Euzebya rosea: one gene and its partner. The main gene of each other region encodes a partner of the protein of the gene in region 2 in a complex. Links are inferred from orthologs where the notes say so. Each region holds a gene or a part of one and is shown on either strand. Other genes may lie near its edges. The genes, in order: uvrA and mfd.

Region 1 (6,521 bases), on a different replicon or contig from region 2:
TCACCGCGACCGGCCGGCTGCCGATGCGCAGGTCCGCACCGCTGCGTGCTGCTTCCTCGGCCAGGCGCTCGACGATCTGGCCGTAGCCCAGCCGGGGGTACAGGAACCGCCGGCCGGTCGGGGTCGCCGTTCGTCGCAGCTTGGCGACCACGTCCCCGAGCCCGGTGAGGGCGATGCGACGGCGCGCCAGCTCACCGGCCAGCACCTCGGGTTCGACACCCCAGAGCTTCCGCGCGTACGGTCCGTGGAAGTCCCTCAGCACGGTCGGCCCGAGCCTGGCCCTGACGACGTCGGCGTAGGTGTCGACCGCGGGCCGCTCGCGTCGGACCGCGCCGGTCACCAGGTCGGCGCCGATGGCGGCGGCCGTGCGTGGCGGCAGGCTGCGCGCCAGGTCGGGCGGCTCGAGCGGGAACTTCACCCAGCGATCCTGCAGCCGCAGGCGCCCGCGACGTTGCCGCTCCTGCAGGTCGTCACCCAGCAGCTCGCGGAGCAGCCCCATCGACCCTGCGGATGCCGCGGGGTGCAGGCGGTGGCTGCCGAGGTCGACGCGCTGGCCCGCGATCTCCACGCTGGCAGCCATCCCTCCGACGCGGTGGCCTGCCTCCAGCAGCACGGTGCGATGCCCCTCGCGGGCCGCGAGGAGGGCGGCGGCCAACCCCGCAGGTCCGCCACCGACGACCAGCACCTCGGTGGACGCCGTCACGAGCCCTCCCGTCGCACGGTGGGCAGCTGGACGGGGAACGGGGCGGGGGCGATGACCATGGCTTCGACGAAGCCTAGGCACACACGCGCTGCTGCCCTCCCGGTCGTGTGGCCGGGTGGTGCCGCCGCGAGGGGTCGCTAGATGGGGTTCAGCAGGTGGATGGGCCGCGACTCGTGGTCCTCGATGGCCTCCATCGCCGCAGCGGTGAGCTGCCTGCCGAGATGCTTCAGCGCACGGCCCATGGCCAGCTCCTCGCCGATCATCGGGACGTCGGTGTCATCGGGGTGGCGGTGGGACTCGCCCTCGGCGCTGAACGAGCCGCGCGGCGTGACCAGCGTGGCGACAGCCCGGCACTCCCCGTCCGTCTCCCGCAGGACCACGTCGATGTGGCAGCCGAACGTGGCCTCCGGGACGTCGTCGTGGTGGGCGTGGTCGGCGGTGACGACGGCGGCACCCATGCTGGGGACGAGGGTCGTCTCGCTGCCGTCGTCCCAGGCCACGCGGTACAGGGGTGAGCTGACCCCCGGCTTGACGTCCAGCACGGTCCCCATCCGCGGTGGTGCTGACGGGCTCGACGAGTTGACGCAGATCCGGTCTCCGGGTCGGGCGTTCATGGCAGTTCTCCTCTTCCGGCAGGCGACCCCTCCTTCGCACCGTACGCCCGGTCGGACGACCCCGTCCAGCACTTGATGAATCTTGTTCACTCGCCGATCCGCGCCGAGCGACGTCGCCCGCCCGTCGACCTCTATGGTCGAGGTCCACCACCTGTGGAAGGAGCCGCCCGTGACCGCCTCGCTCGTGCACGCCTGCCGGGACGCCGGCGTCCGGGACGGTCGGGTCCTCGATGCCGTCCGGGAGGTCGACCGCGCGTCCTTCCTCCCCCGGGGACAACGGCGCCAGGCAACGCGCGATGCCCCCCTGCCCATCGGTGAGGGACAGACCACGAGCCAACCGTCGCTGATCGCGCGGATGGTCGAGGCGCTCGGGCTGACCGACCGGGACTCGGTGCTGGAGGTCGGCACCGGCTCGGGCTACCAGACGGCCATCCTGTCCCGGCTGGCTCGCTCGGTGGTGTCCGTGGACCGCCACCCGTCGTTGGTGCACACCGCCACCGCTGCGCTGGAGGGGCTGCGCAACGTCCGGCTCGTCGTGGGCGACGGCACGCTGGGGTGGCCCGACCACGCGCCCTACGACGCGATCACGGTGGGGGCCACCGGTCCTCGGGTCCCGCCCGCGCTGCTGGACCAGCTGGCGGACGGTGGCCGGCTGGTGATCCCCGTCGGGCCGCCGTCCCGGTCGAGCCTGCAACGCTGGGTCCGGCACGGGGCCGACATCGTCGGCCCCGAGCACTTGATGTCGGTGCGCTTCGTGCCCCTCATCGGTCGCGAGGGGTTCGCCGAGGACGACTGACGCACCCCGGCCCGGCGGTCAGCCCTGCAGGAGCGGCGCCAGGAACTTGCCCGTGTAGCTGTTCGCGGTCTCGACGATCTTCTCGGGCGCGCCCTCGCCGACGATGGTGCCACCGCCGGATCCGCCCTCGGGGCCGAGGTCGATGATCCAGTCGGCGGTCTTGACGACCTCGAGGTCGTGCTCGATGACGATGACGGTGTTGCCCTTGTCGACCAGCCGGTGCAGGACGTCCAGCAGCCGTCGGACGTCCTCGAAGTGCAACCCCGTGGTCGGCTCGTCGAGGATGTAGACGGTCTGCCCGGTCGACCGCTTCCGCAGCTCCGACGCCAGCTTCACCCGCTGGGCCTCACCACCGGACAGCGTCGTCGCGGCCTGCCCCAGGCGGACGTACCCCAGGCCGACGTCGACCAGGGTCTGCATGTGCGAGGCGATGGCGGTCAGGTTGGAGAAGAACCCGAGCGCCTCCTCGATCGGCATGTCCAGGACATCGGCGATCGTCTTGCCCTTGTAGTGCACCTGGAGGGTCTCGCGGTTGTAGCGGGCGCCCTTGCAGACCTCGCAGGGCACGTAGATGTCGGGCAGGAACTGCATGTCGATCTTGATCGTGCCGTCGCCCTTGCAGTTCTCGCAGCGCCCGCCCTTGACGTTGAAGGAGAACCGACCCGGCTGGTAGCCGCGGACCTTGGCCTCCTGGGTGGCGGCGAACAGCTTGCGGATGTGGTCGAACACCCCGGTGTAGGTCGCCGGGTTGGATCGGGGCGTCCGTCCGATGGGCGACTGGTCGATGCCGACGATCTTGTCGACCTGCTCCAGGCCGTCGATGCCACGGTGGGCGCCGGGCACCACCCGGGAGCCGTAGACGTGGCGCATCAGCGACCGCTTGAGGATGTCGTTGACCAGGGTCGACTTGCCGCTGCCCGACACGCCCGTGACGGCGGTGAACACCCCCAGCGGGAACTTCACCGACACGTTCTGCAGGTTGTGCTCTCGCGCGCCCCGGACCGTCAGGTGATGGCCCTTCTTCGGCTTGCGTCGTGTCTCGGGGATCTCGATCCGCCGCTTGCCGGACAGGTAGGCGCCGGTGATGGACTTCTCGTTGTCCATCAGGCCCTTGAGGGTTCCGGTGTGCACGATCTCGCCGCCGTGCTCCCCAGCCCCGGGCCCGATCTCCACGACGTGGTCGGCAGCCTCCATGGTCGCGCGGTCGTGCTCGACGACGAGGACGGTGTTGCCCAGGTCGCGCAGGCGTATGAGGGTCTCGATCAGCCGCTCGTTGTCGCGCTGGTGCAGGCCGATGGACGGTTCGTCGAGGACGTAGAGGCAGCCGACCAAGCCGGACCCGATCTGGGTGGCCAGGCGGATGCGCTGCGCCTCGCCACCGGCGAGGGTGCCGGCGGCGCGGCTGAGGGTCAGGTAGTCCAGCCCGACATCGAGCAGGAACCGCAGGCGCTCCTGGATCTCCTTGAGGACCGGCGCGGCGATCATCGAGTCGCGGGCGTCGAGCTCGAGGGCGGCGAAGAACGCCTCGGATTCCAGGATCGACTGGGCCGACACCTCGGCGATCGACTTGCCGTCGATGAGGACGTGCAGCGGGAGGGGACGCAGCCGGGCGCCGTTGCAGGTGGGGCACGGCACCTCCCGCATGAACTCCTCGATCTTGTCCCGCTGGTAGTCGGAGTCGGTCTCGAGGTACTTGCGCTGCAGCCACGGGATCGCCCCCTCGAACTGGGCGTTGTAGCTGCGCTGGCGGCCGTAGCGGTTCTTGTAGGAGACGTGGACCTTCTTGTCCATGCCGTGCAGCAGGACCCGCTTGTGCTGGGCCTTGAGCTTCTTCCACGGGGTGGTGACGTCGAAGCCCTTGACCTCGCCGACGGCGGCCAGCACCTGGGCGAAGTACCGCTGCTGTGGTCCCGTCGAGAACGGGATCAGCACGCCGTCGGCGATGGACACGTCCTCACCGGCGATGACCAGCTCGGGGTCGACCTCCTTGCGGATGCCGAGGCCGTCGCAAGCGGTGCAGGCGCCGTAGGGGGTGTTGAAGGAGAACGAGCGCGGCTCGAGCTTGTCGAAGGACAACCCGTCGTAGGGGCAGGCGAGGTGCTCGGAGTAGATGGTGTGCTCGCCCTCGCCCTCCCTGGGCACGGTGAGCACGGCGACGACGCCCTCGGCCAGGTCGAGCGCCTGCTCGACGGAGTCGGTCAGGCGGCGCCGGTTCTCGCTGCCCTTCGCGACCAACCGGTCGACGACCACCTCGATGTCGTGCTGCTCGTAGCGCTCGAGGTCCGGCGGATCGGCCAGGTCGACGATCTCGCCGTTGACCCGTCCACGAGCGAAGCCCTTGGCCGACAGCTCCTTCATGAGGGTGGAGTAGTTGCCCTTGCGGCCCCGGACGACCGGCGCGAGGACCATGAAGCGTTCGCCCTCGGGCATGGCCTCGAGCTGGTCGACGATCTGCTCGGCCGACTGACGGGTGATGGGGCGGCCGCACTTGGGGCAGTGGGGCTTGCCGATGCGGGCGAACAGCAGGCGGAGGTAGTCGTAGACCTCGGTGATCGTCCCGACGGTCGACCGCGGGTTCTTCGACGTGGTCTTCTGGTCGATCGAGATGGCCGGGGAGAGGCCCTCGATGAAGTCGACGTCGGGCTTGTCCATCTGCCCCAGGAACTGGCGGGCATAGGCGGACAGCGACTCGACGTAGCGACGCTGGCCCTCGGCGTAGATGGTGTCGAAGGCGAGGCTGGACTTCCCGGAGCCCGACAGACCGCTGAACACGATCAGGGCATCACGAGGGAGCTCCAGGTCGACGTCCTTGAGGTTGTGCTCTCGGGCGCCGGCGATGCGGAGCGTGTCAGCTGGGGCGGAAACGGGGCTGGGGCGGGCTGAAGTCACGGCTTGCCCAACCTACCCGGGGCGACAACGGGATCCACATGGCAACCCACGTGCCGGAACGATGCAGACGTCACTCGAACGAGTGTACGAGTTCGGTCCGAAAACGCCAGCAGGGCCGCCCCTCCCCGGGTCGGCCCTGCGGCGTGATGTCGTGCTGAGGCGGGATCAGCCGAGCATCGTGCCGAGACCGGGGTCGAACGCCTCGGTGCCCTCGGCCATCTGGATGTCCATGCCGCCGTTGGTGATCGCGTAGTCCAGCGCCTTGTTCAGGTCGCTGACGTTGTTGGACAGGGCGAGGGGGGCCAACGCCAGGGTGGAGACGACGCCCAGGGCGCGGCCCTCGCTGTCGAGGTAGGCGGACCCGGAGTCACCGGGGATGCCGGGGCTGGTCGTGTAGACGGTGTGCAGCCAGCCGCCGGTACCGGTCTGGACGCCGTAGCCCTCCTTGCGGGACAGGATGGAGTCGGTGGGGCGCAGGCTGGAGTTGCCGTAGGAGTAGATGCGCTCACCGAAGGAGACGCCGTCGGTGTTGATGCCCTGCGGACCGCCCCAGAACGGGATGGAGGGGTTGACCTTGTCGTGGTCGGCGGGGTCGATCAGGACCAGCGCGAAGTCGTTGCCGGCACAGGCGTTGGCGTCGGTCTCGTTGACGTCCTGCATGGCCTGCCACGACGAGTAGGCAAGGGTGCCCGGCTGGCTGGCGCCGGAGATCTCGACCTCGGTGCCGTACGGCAGCGAGGTGGTGGTGCAGCCGTTGGTGTCGGTGGCCTCGCCGAGTCCGGCGCAGTGTGCGGCGTAGCCGATGTACATGTCGGCGACCTCACCGGTCTGGGAGTCGGTGGAGTAGAAGATGAAGTTGGCGGTGCACTGGGCGCCGTCGGTGTACATCTGCACCCCGGGGTGGATGGTGGCGTCGTCGACGGAGGCCCACTGGGGGTCGGCGGCGGCCGGGGTCGAGGCGAGGGCCAGCAGGAGGACCAGGAGGGTCGCCACGGCGGGCGCGAGCAGGGTGCGGCGGGCAGGGGTCACGAGCAGGGTGTCCTTGGGTAGGTGGTGCGGCGTGTTCGGGGGGTAGACGGCGCACCCTGCGTTTCGTTAACAGCGGTGGTCGAACTTTTCTCTGCGGGGTCGTCGGGTAGAACGGCGCCATGACGTATCCCGAGAACGGTCACGTGGAATCCGGCGGACCGGCTGCCCAGCGCACGGTCGCCCTCGACGACGGCACCGAGGTGGTCCTCCGCAAGCAGTCGGTCGGCCCGATGGACAACAACGCCTACCTGCTGTCGTCGGCGGGCGAGGCGTTGCTGATCGACGCCGCCAACGACGCCGATGCCCTGCTGGCCACGATCGCCGACGCCGGGGTGACGGTGACGACGATCCTGACGACCCACGGGCACGGCGACCACTGGCAGGCGCTCGAGGCGGTCGCCGCGGCCACCGGGGCCGAGGTGGTCCACCATGCGGCCGACGCCGACATGATCCCCGTGGAGGCGTCGCGCCACGTCGACGACGGCGACGT
Region 2 (6,579 bases):
CGCCGTCATCGCCACCAGCGTGGACACTGCCGAGGACCGCGACCACGTCGTGGCCGCCGGTGTCGACTACGTCCAGGGGTTCTTCTTCTCCTCCGCCCGCGTGATCGAGGGCCGCGAGCTGCCCGGCCACAAGGTCGCCTACCTGCAGCTGCAGCGGCTGGCCTACGCCGAGGACATGGACTTCGCCCAGGTCGCACGGGTCATCAAGACCGACGTCGCCCTGTCGTTCAAGCTGCTGCGGTTCGTCAACAGCGCCCACTTCGGGTTCCGCGGTCGCATCGAGTCCCTCGAACGTGCCCTCGTGATGCTCGGCATCGAGAACGTGCGTCGGTGGGTCAGCGTCGCCACCGTCAGCGGCCTGTCGGACCCGGGCCCGCGCGAGCTGGCGCTCGTGTGCGCCATCCGGGCCCGGTTCTGCGAGTCGCTCGGCACCCGGCTGGGCGTCGCCACGCCCCACGCCTGCTTCAGCCTCGGCATGTTCAGCCTGATCGACGTCATGCTCGGCCGCTCGATGGCCGACGCGCTGGCCGACGTCTCCATGGACCCCGAGGTGACCGACGCCCTGCAGGGCGAACCCGGTGCGCTGCAGGACCTGCTGGACATCGTCGTCGCCTACGAGCGCGGCCAGTGGGACACCGTGTCGGCCATCGCCGAGCAGCACCGCTGGCCCGAGACCGAGCTCATCGGCCTGTACCTCGACGCGATCGAGTGGGGTCGCGAGTTCTTCGGGTCCACCGCAGTGGCTGCCTGAGCCGCCGACCGGTCGGTGGGCCGGTTGTCCGAGGACGGTCGGCACGTCACCATTGACGCCCCCATGAGCGCCGCCCCGCTGCCCGCCACCGATGTGCGCGGCCCCCTCTCCTCCCTGCTCTCGCGCGCCGGGGAGGACTTCGACGACCTCGCCTTCACCAGCGAGGCCACCGTCAGTCCGCCGCTGCGGCCCTACGTCATCGCCCACCTCGCCAAGCGGCGTCCGCTGCTCGTCGTCACCCCCACGACCAAGGACGCCGAGGCCCTCGCCGACGACATCGGCGCGTTCGTCGGCACCGACGCGGTCGCCATCTTCCCGTCGTGGGAGACGCTGCCGCACGAACGCCTGTCGCCCCAACCCGCCACGGTCGGACAGCGCCTGCGGGTCCTCGACCAGCTGCGCCGTGACGCGCTGCGCATCGTCGTCGCCCCCGTCCGTGCCGTCCTGCAGCCCATGGACCCGCGGCTGGCCGAACGGGTGCCGCTGACGGTCTCCGCCGGATGGGACGGTGGGCCGACGGTGCTGGTCGACCAGCTGGCCACCCTCGGCTACACCCGCTCGTCGCTGGTCACCCAGCGCGGTGAGTTCGCCTCCCGCGGCGGCATCGTCGACGTGTTCCCGACCACCGGCGACCACCCCGTCCGCATCGAGTTCTGGGGCGACGACGTCGACGGCCTGCGCGAGTTCGCCATCGCCGACCAGCGTGCGCTGGAGACCGTCGACGAGGTCGTCATCCATGCCGCCCGCGAGCTGGTGCTGGACGCCGAGACCGCCGGCACCGCCCGCAAGATGGCCGAGCAGGTCCCGGCCCTGGCCGACCAGCTGCACATGCTGGCCGACGGCGTCGCCTTCGAGGGCGTGGAGGGCCTGGTCACCGCCATCCACCCCACCCCGGCCCACCTGCCCGACCTGATGCCGGACCGCACCGGGTTGGTCATCGTCGACCCGACCCAGTCCCACGATCGTGCCGCCCAGCTGGTCGACCAGGCCGCCGAGCTGATGATCACCGACTGGGAGCAGCTGGCGGCCGCCGCCGGCACCGACGGGCGTGCGGCCGTCGACGCGGCCCACGAACGCAACGAGCGGGCCGGGTTCGCCGACCTCGACGAGGTCGTCGAGGGCTACGAGCGGGGCGGGACCGGCAAGGTCTGGCGGCTGACCCCGTTCACGACCGCCGACTCGTTCTTGAAGCTGACGGCCCGTCCGTGGGACACCTTCAAGGGCGACGTGGTCAGCGCCGCCCAGACCGTCAAGCGCTACCTGGCCGGTACCGACGAACGCGACCCGATGACGGTCGTGCTGACCACCGCCGGGCACGGTCCGGCGCTGCGCCTCGCCGAGGTCCTGCGTGCCGAGGGCGTCCCCGTCGACGTGCCCAAGCGGCCTGACGATCCCGACGTCGACCCCCTCGCCCTCGTCCCCTCCAGCCCCGACGGCCGCGCCCACATCGTCGAGTGCGACCTGCGGACCGGCTTCCTGAGCGAACGCGAGGGCATCTGCCTGCTCGGCGAGTTCGACCTCTTCGGACCCCGACGGACCCGCGCCGGCCGACGGCTGCCCAGCCGCCGAGCTGCCCAGCAGGCGGTCCTGGACCTGGAGGAGGGCGACCCGATCGTCCACAGCGTCCACGGCGTCGGCCGCTACGTCGGGATGGTCACCCGCGAGCTGCGGGGCACCACCACCCTGGGCGGCGGCAGCGCCGGGAAGATCACCCGCGACTACGTCATCGTGGAGTACGCCGGCGCCGACCGGCTGTTCGTCCCCTCCGACCAGGTCGACACGCTCGCCAAGTACGTGGGCGGCGAGGACCCCAAGGTCATGAGGATGGGCGGGGCCGACTGGGACCGCGCCCGCGGCAAGGTCAAGGCCGCCGTCGAGGAGATGGCCAGCGAGCTGATCCGGCTGTACCAGGCGCGCATGCACTCGCCCGGCCACGCATTCAGCCCCGACTCGACCTGGCAGGCCGAGCTCGAGCAGGCCTTCCCGTACCCAGAGACCCCCGACCAGCTCGAGGCCATCGACGCGGTCAAGGAGGACATGGAGTCGCCGGTCCCGATGGACCGGCTGATCTGCGGCGATGTCGGCTTCGGCAAGACCGAGGTGGCCGTCCGCGCCGCCGCCAAGGCCGTGTTCGACCACAAGCAGTGCGCGGTCCTCGTGCCCACCACCCTGCTGGCCCAGCAGCACGGCGAGACCTTCACCGAACGGTTCAGCGGGTTCCCCGTCAACATCGCGGTGCTCAGCCGGTTCGCCAGCCCCAAGGAGCAGAAGGAGATCCTCGACGGGCTCGCCGCCGGCACCGTCGACCTGGTCATCGGGACCCACCGCCTGCTCAGCAAGGACATCGAGTTCAAGGACCTCGGCCTGCTGATCGTGGACGAGGAGCAGCGGTTCGGCGTCACCCACAAGGAACGCCTCAAGCAGATGAAGACCTCGGTGGACGTGCTGACGATGTCGGCAACACCCATCCCGCGGACCATGGAGATGGCGATCACGGGCATCCGTGACCTGTCCACCATCGAGACCGCACCCGAGGAACGCCAGCCCATCGTCACCCAGGTCGGGCCGATGGACGAGAACCTCGCGGCGCTGGCGATCCGTCGCGAGATGCTGCGCGAGGGCCAGGTCTTCTGGCTGCACAACTCCGTGCGCACCATCCACGCGGCCGCCGAACGCATCAAGGAGCTGGTCCCCGGCGTACGGGTCGGCATCGGCCACGGCCAGATGAGCGAGTCGGAGCTGGAGCAGGTGATGCTGGACTTCTGGCATCGCGAGTTCGACGTGCTCGTCGCCACGACGATCATCGAGTCGGGCCTGGACATCCCCAACGCCAACACGCTGATCGTCGAGCGCGCCGACCTCTTCGGCCTGGCTCAGCTGTACCAGCTGCGCGGCCGCGTCGGGCGGTCCCGCGCCCGCGGCTACGCCTACCTGTTCCACCCGGCCGACGCCTCCCTCACCGAGGAGGCCTACAAGCGGCTGGAGTCCATCGCCACGCACACCCAGCTGGGGTCGGGCATGTCGATCGCCCTGAAGGACCTCGAGATCCGTGGCGCCGGTTCGATGCTTGGGGCCGACCAGTCCGGCTCGGTGGCCACCGTCGGCTTCGAGGCCTACAGCCAGCTGATGGCCGAGGCCGTCACCGAGCTGACACAGGGCAAGCCGACCGAACGCGAGCCCGAGGTGAAGGTCGACCTGCCCATCGACGCCCACATCCCCAAGGACTACATCGCCGACGAGGGCCTGCGGCTGGAGGCCTACCGGACGATCGCCAGCGTCCGCGACGCCCGCGGCGTCAAGAACGCCAAGGCCGAGCTCAAGGACCGCTACGGCCCGCTGCCCGACCCCGTCGAGCGGCTGCTGACGGTGGCCGCGCTCAAGGCGGCGCTGCGACGCTGGGGGGTGACGGAGATCTCCACCACGCCACGGCGGACGGTGCGGATCCACCCGGTGAAGCTGACGGAGTCCCAGCAGGTGCGGCTGCAGCGGACCGACCGCAACGCCCTGTACAACCCGTCGGCGGAGCTCGTCGAGCTGCGCATGCCGGCCAAGGGATCGGTCGACCTGATCGGGTGGCTGGCCAAGCGGCTCAAGGACCTCTTCGCGAGCAAGTAGCATTCCGCCGGGGCCCATCGTGGCCCTGTCGTCCCCTGCAGCTGTCTACCCCCACCCTCCGATGCCTCGACTCCTCCCACTCCTGCTCGTCCTCGGCCTGCTGGCCACCGCCTGCGGGCAGACCGTCGGCAACCCCGGCGTCGCCGCTGCCGTCGGCGACCGCAACATCGAGGTGTCGCTGGTCCAGGACCGCTTCCTCGAGCGCGCCGACTCCGCTGCCTACGCCGAGGCGGTCGCCCAGCTGGGCGAAGCCGACGCCGAGATCCAGGAGCGGTCCCGCATCCTCGGCCAGTTCATCGTCGAGGCGCTGCTGGAGGCCGCGCTCGACCAGCGCGGCCTGGACCTGCCGACCGAGGAGGATGTGCAGGCCGAGCTGCAGGGCATCATCGACCAGTTCCCCGACGAGGCGACGTTCGAGACCGAGCTGGCCGCCGCCGGGCTGACCCTGGAGGGGCTGACCGAGCAGGTTCGCCTCCAGACCCTCGCCCAGGCCATCGAGGCCGACATCGCGGCAGGTGTCGAGGTCACCGACGAGGAGATCCAGGACCTCTACGAGCAGCAGGTCGCCCTCCCCGAGGTCGCCCACATCCTGGTCGAGACCGAGGACGAGGCGCTGGACGTCATCGCCGAGCTGGAGGACGGCGCGGACTTCGAGGCCCTGGCGCTCGAGCGCTCCCTCGACACCGGCAGCGCCCAGCAGGGTGGCGTCGTCGGCCAGCTGACCCCCGGCGCCTTCGTCGAGCCCTTCGAGCTGGCCGCTTCGGACCTCGAGCCGGGCGAGATCAGCGAGCCGGTCGAGACCCAGTTCGGCTGGCACGTCATCCGCACCTCCGCCCCGCCGGAGCTGGACGACGAGCTGCGGGCCCAGATCGAGGAGAGCCTCCAGCAGCAGGGCAGCCAGCAGGCCATGCAGGCGTTCATGATCGGCCTCAGCAACGTCGAGGAGGTCACCGTCAACCCGCGCTTCGGTCGCTGGGACGGGGCGCAGCAGATCGTCGTCGCCGGTGACCCGCTGGGCGACCTCCAGCCGGCTGGCGGAGCCGCAGCGGACGGCCTGCAGGACCAGCCTGCGCTGCCGCCGACCGAGCAGCCCGGCTAGCCCACGGGCCGCGCCACCGGCGCACCCCACATGGACGACACCACCGCCGCCCCCATGCCCCGGCTGGTCCTGATCGACACCGTCGACCAGCTGCCGGGCCTCCTTCCCCTGCACGCCTTCCAGGCGCTCCGCAGCTGCGACCTGATCGTGCTGTCCGGTCCCGAGCACCCCATGGCCCACCACCTGGACATGGCGGAGGAGCGCTACGAGACGGTGCCCACCGACGTCGGCGAACGTGCCATGGGCCGCGCCGAGATGCTCGGCGGCCTGTCGCTTGTCGACAAGGCCCGCGCCACCTGGGTGCTGGACCGCGCGAAGGCCGTCGGGTCCGTCGGCTACGTGCTGGGCCCCGACGACACCGACGCCTTCACCAGCTCCCTCGGCATGGAGGCGGCCCGCGAGGCCGTCGAGGTCGAGGTCGTCTACTTCGGCCTGGCACCCAAGGGCGTCAAGGTCCTGGACCTCGTGCGGGTGCAGGAACGGCTGCTCGCGCCCGACGGCTGCCCGTGGGACGCCGAGCAGACCCACGAGTCCCTGGCGCCCTACGCCATCGAGGAAGCCCACGAGCTGGCCGAGGCCATCGCCGAGGGTGACCCTGTGGGCATCGCCGAGGAGCTCGGCGACGTGCTCATGCAGGTGACGTTCCACGCCGAGCTGTCCGGGGAGTTCGACATCGACGCCGTCGCCCAGGGGATCAGCGACAAGCTGATCCGGCGGCACCCCCACGTCTTCGCCGACGTGGTGGCCGACGACGCCGAGACCGTCGTCGCCAACTGGGAGGACATCAAGGCCGAGGAGAAGCCCGAGCGGACCGGCCCCTTCGACGGGGTGCCGCGCGGCCTGCCGGCGGTCGCCGCCGCCGCCAAGGTCCAGTCGCGGGCCGAACGCCTCGGCTTCGCCTGGCCCGACGTCGCCTCGGCCGCCGAGCAGGTGGCCGAGGAGCTCGAGGAGGTCCTCGACGCCGAGGACGACACCCATCGTGCCGAGGAGATCGGCGACCTGCTGTTCGCCGTCGTCTCGATGGCCCGTGCCGCCGGCACCGACCCCGAGCAGGCCCTTCGCGGCGCGGTCAGCCGGTTCCGCAGCCGGTTCGAACGCACCGTCGACACGCTGG

Evidence for each region.
Region 1: the proteins of mfd (region 2) and uvrA are in contact, whole or in part, in a crystal structure (PDB 4DFC), measured with the Escherichia coli proteins. The link is inferred for Euzebya rosea from one-to-one orthologs.

The regions. Positions count from the first base shown.
Region 1 is NZ_PGDQ01000004.1:415,870-422,390, reverse strand. The notes cover bases 1,932-5,354. They hold uvrA (excinuclease ABC subunit UvrA), read right to left. Parts: upstream 5,003-5,354; coding sequence 2,132-5,002; downstream 1,932-2,131. Other genes in these bases: CUC05_RS07095 (serine protease family protein), read right to left, coding at 5,168-5,354; CUC05_RS07105 (protein-L-isoaspartate(D-aspartate) O-methyltransferase), read left to right, coding at 1,932-2,113. In the rest of the region: CUC05_RS25285 (protoporphyrinogen/coproporphyrinogen oxidase), read right to left, coding at 1-703; CUC05_RS07110 (dsRBD fold-containing protein), read right to left, coding at 841-1,317; more of CUC05_RS07105, read left to right, coding at 1,487-1,931; more of CUC05_RS07095, read right to left, coding at 5,355-6,031; CUC05_RS07090 (MBL fold metallo-hydrolase), read left to right, coding at 6,151-6,521. UniProt on the Escherichia coli protein: The UvrABC repair system catalyzes the recognition and processing of DNA lesions. UvrA is an ATPase and a DNA-binding protein. A damage recognition complex composed of 2 UvrA and 2 UvrB subunits scans DNA for abnormalities.
Region 2 is NZ_PGDQ01000017.1:28,448-35,026, reverse strand. What follows is about bases 420-4,566. They hold mfd (transcription-repair coupling factor), read left to right. Parts: upstream 420-814; coding sequence 815-4,366; downstream 4,367-4,566. Other genes in these bases: CUC05_RS19965 (peptidylprolyl isomerase), read left to right, coding at 4,428-4,566; CUC05_RS19975 (EAL and HDOD domain-containing protein), read left to right, coding at 420-751. Also shown: more of CUC05_RS19975, read left to right, coding at 1-419; more of CUC05_RS19965, read left to right, coding at 4,567-5,465; mazG (nucleoside triphosphate pyrophosphohydrolase), read left to right, coding at 5,496-6,579. UniProt on the Escherichia coli protein: Couples transcription and DNA repair by recognizing RNA polymerase (RNAP) stalled at DNA lesions. Mediates ATP-dependent release of RNAP and its truncated transcript from the DNA, and recruitment of nucleotide excision repair machinery to the damaged site.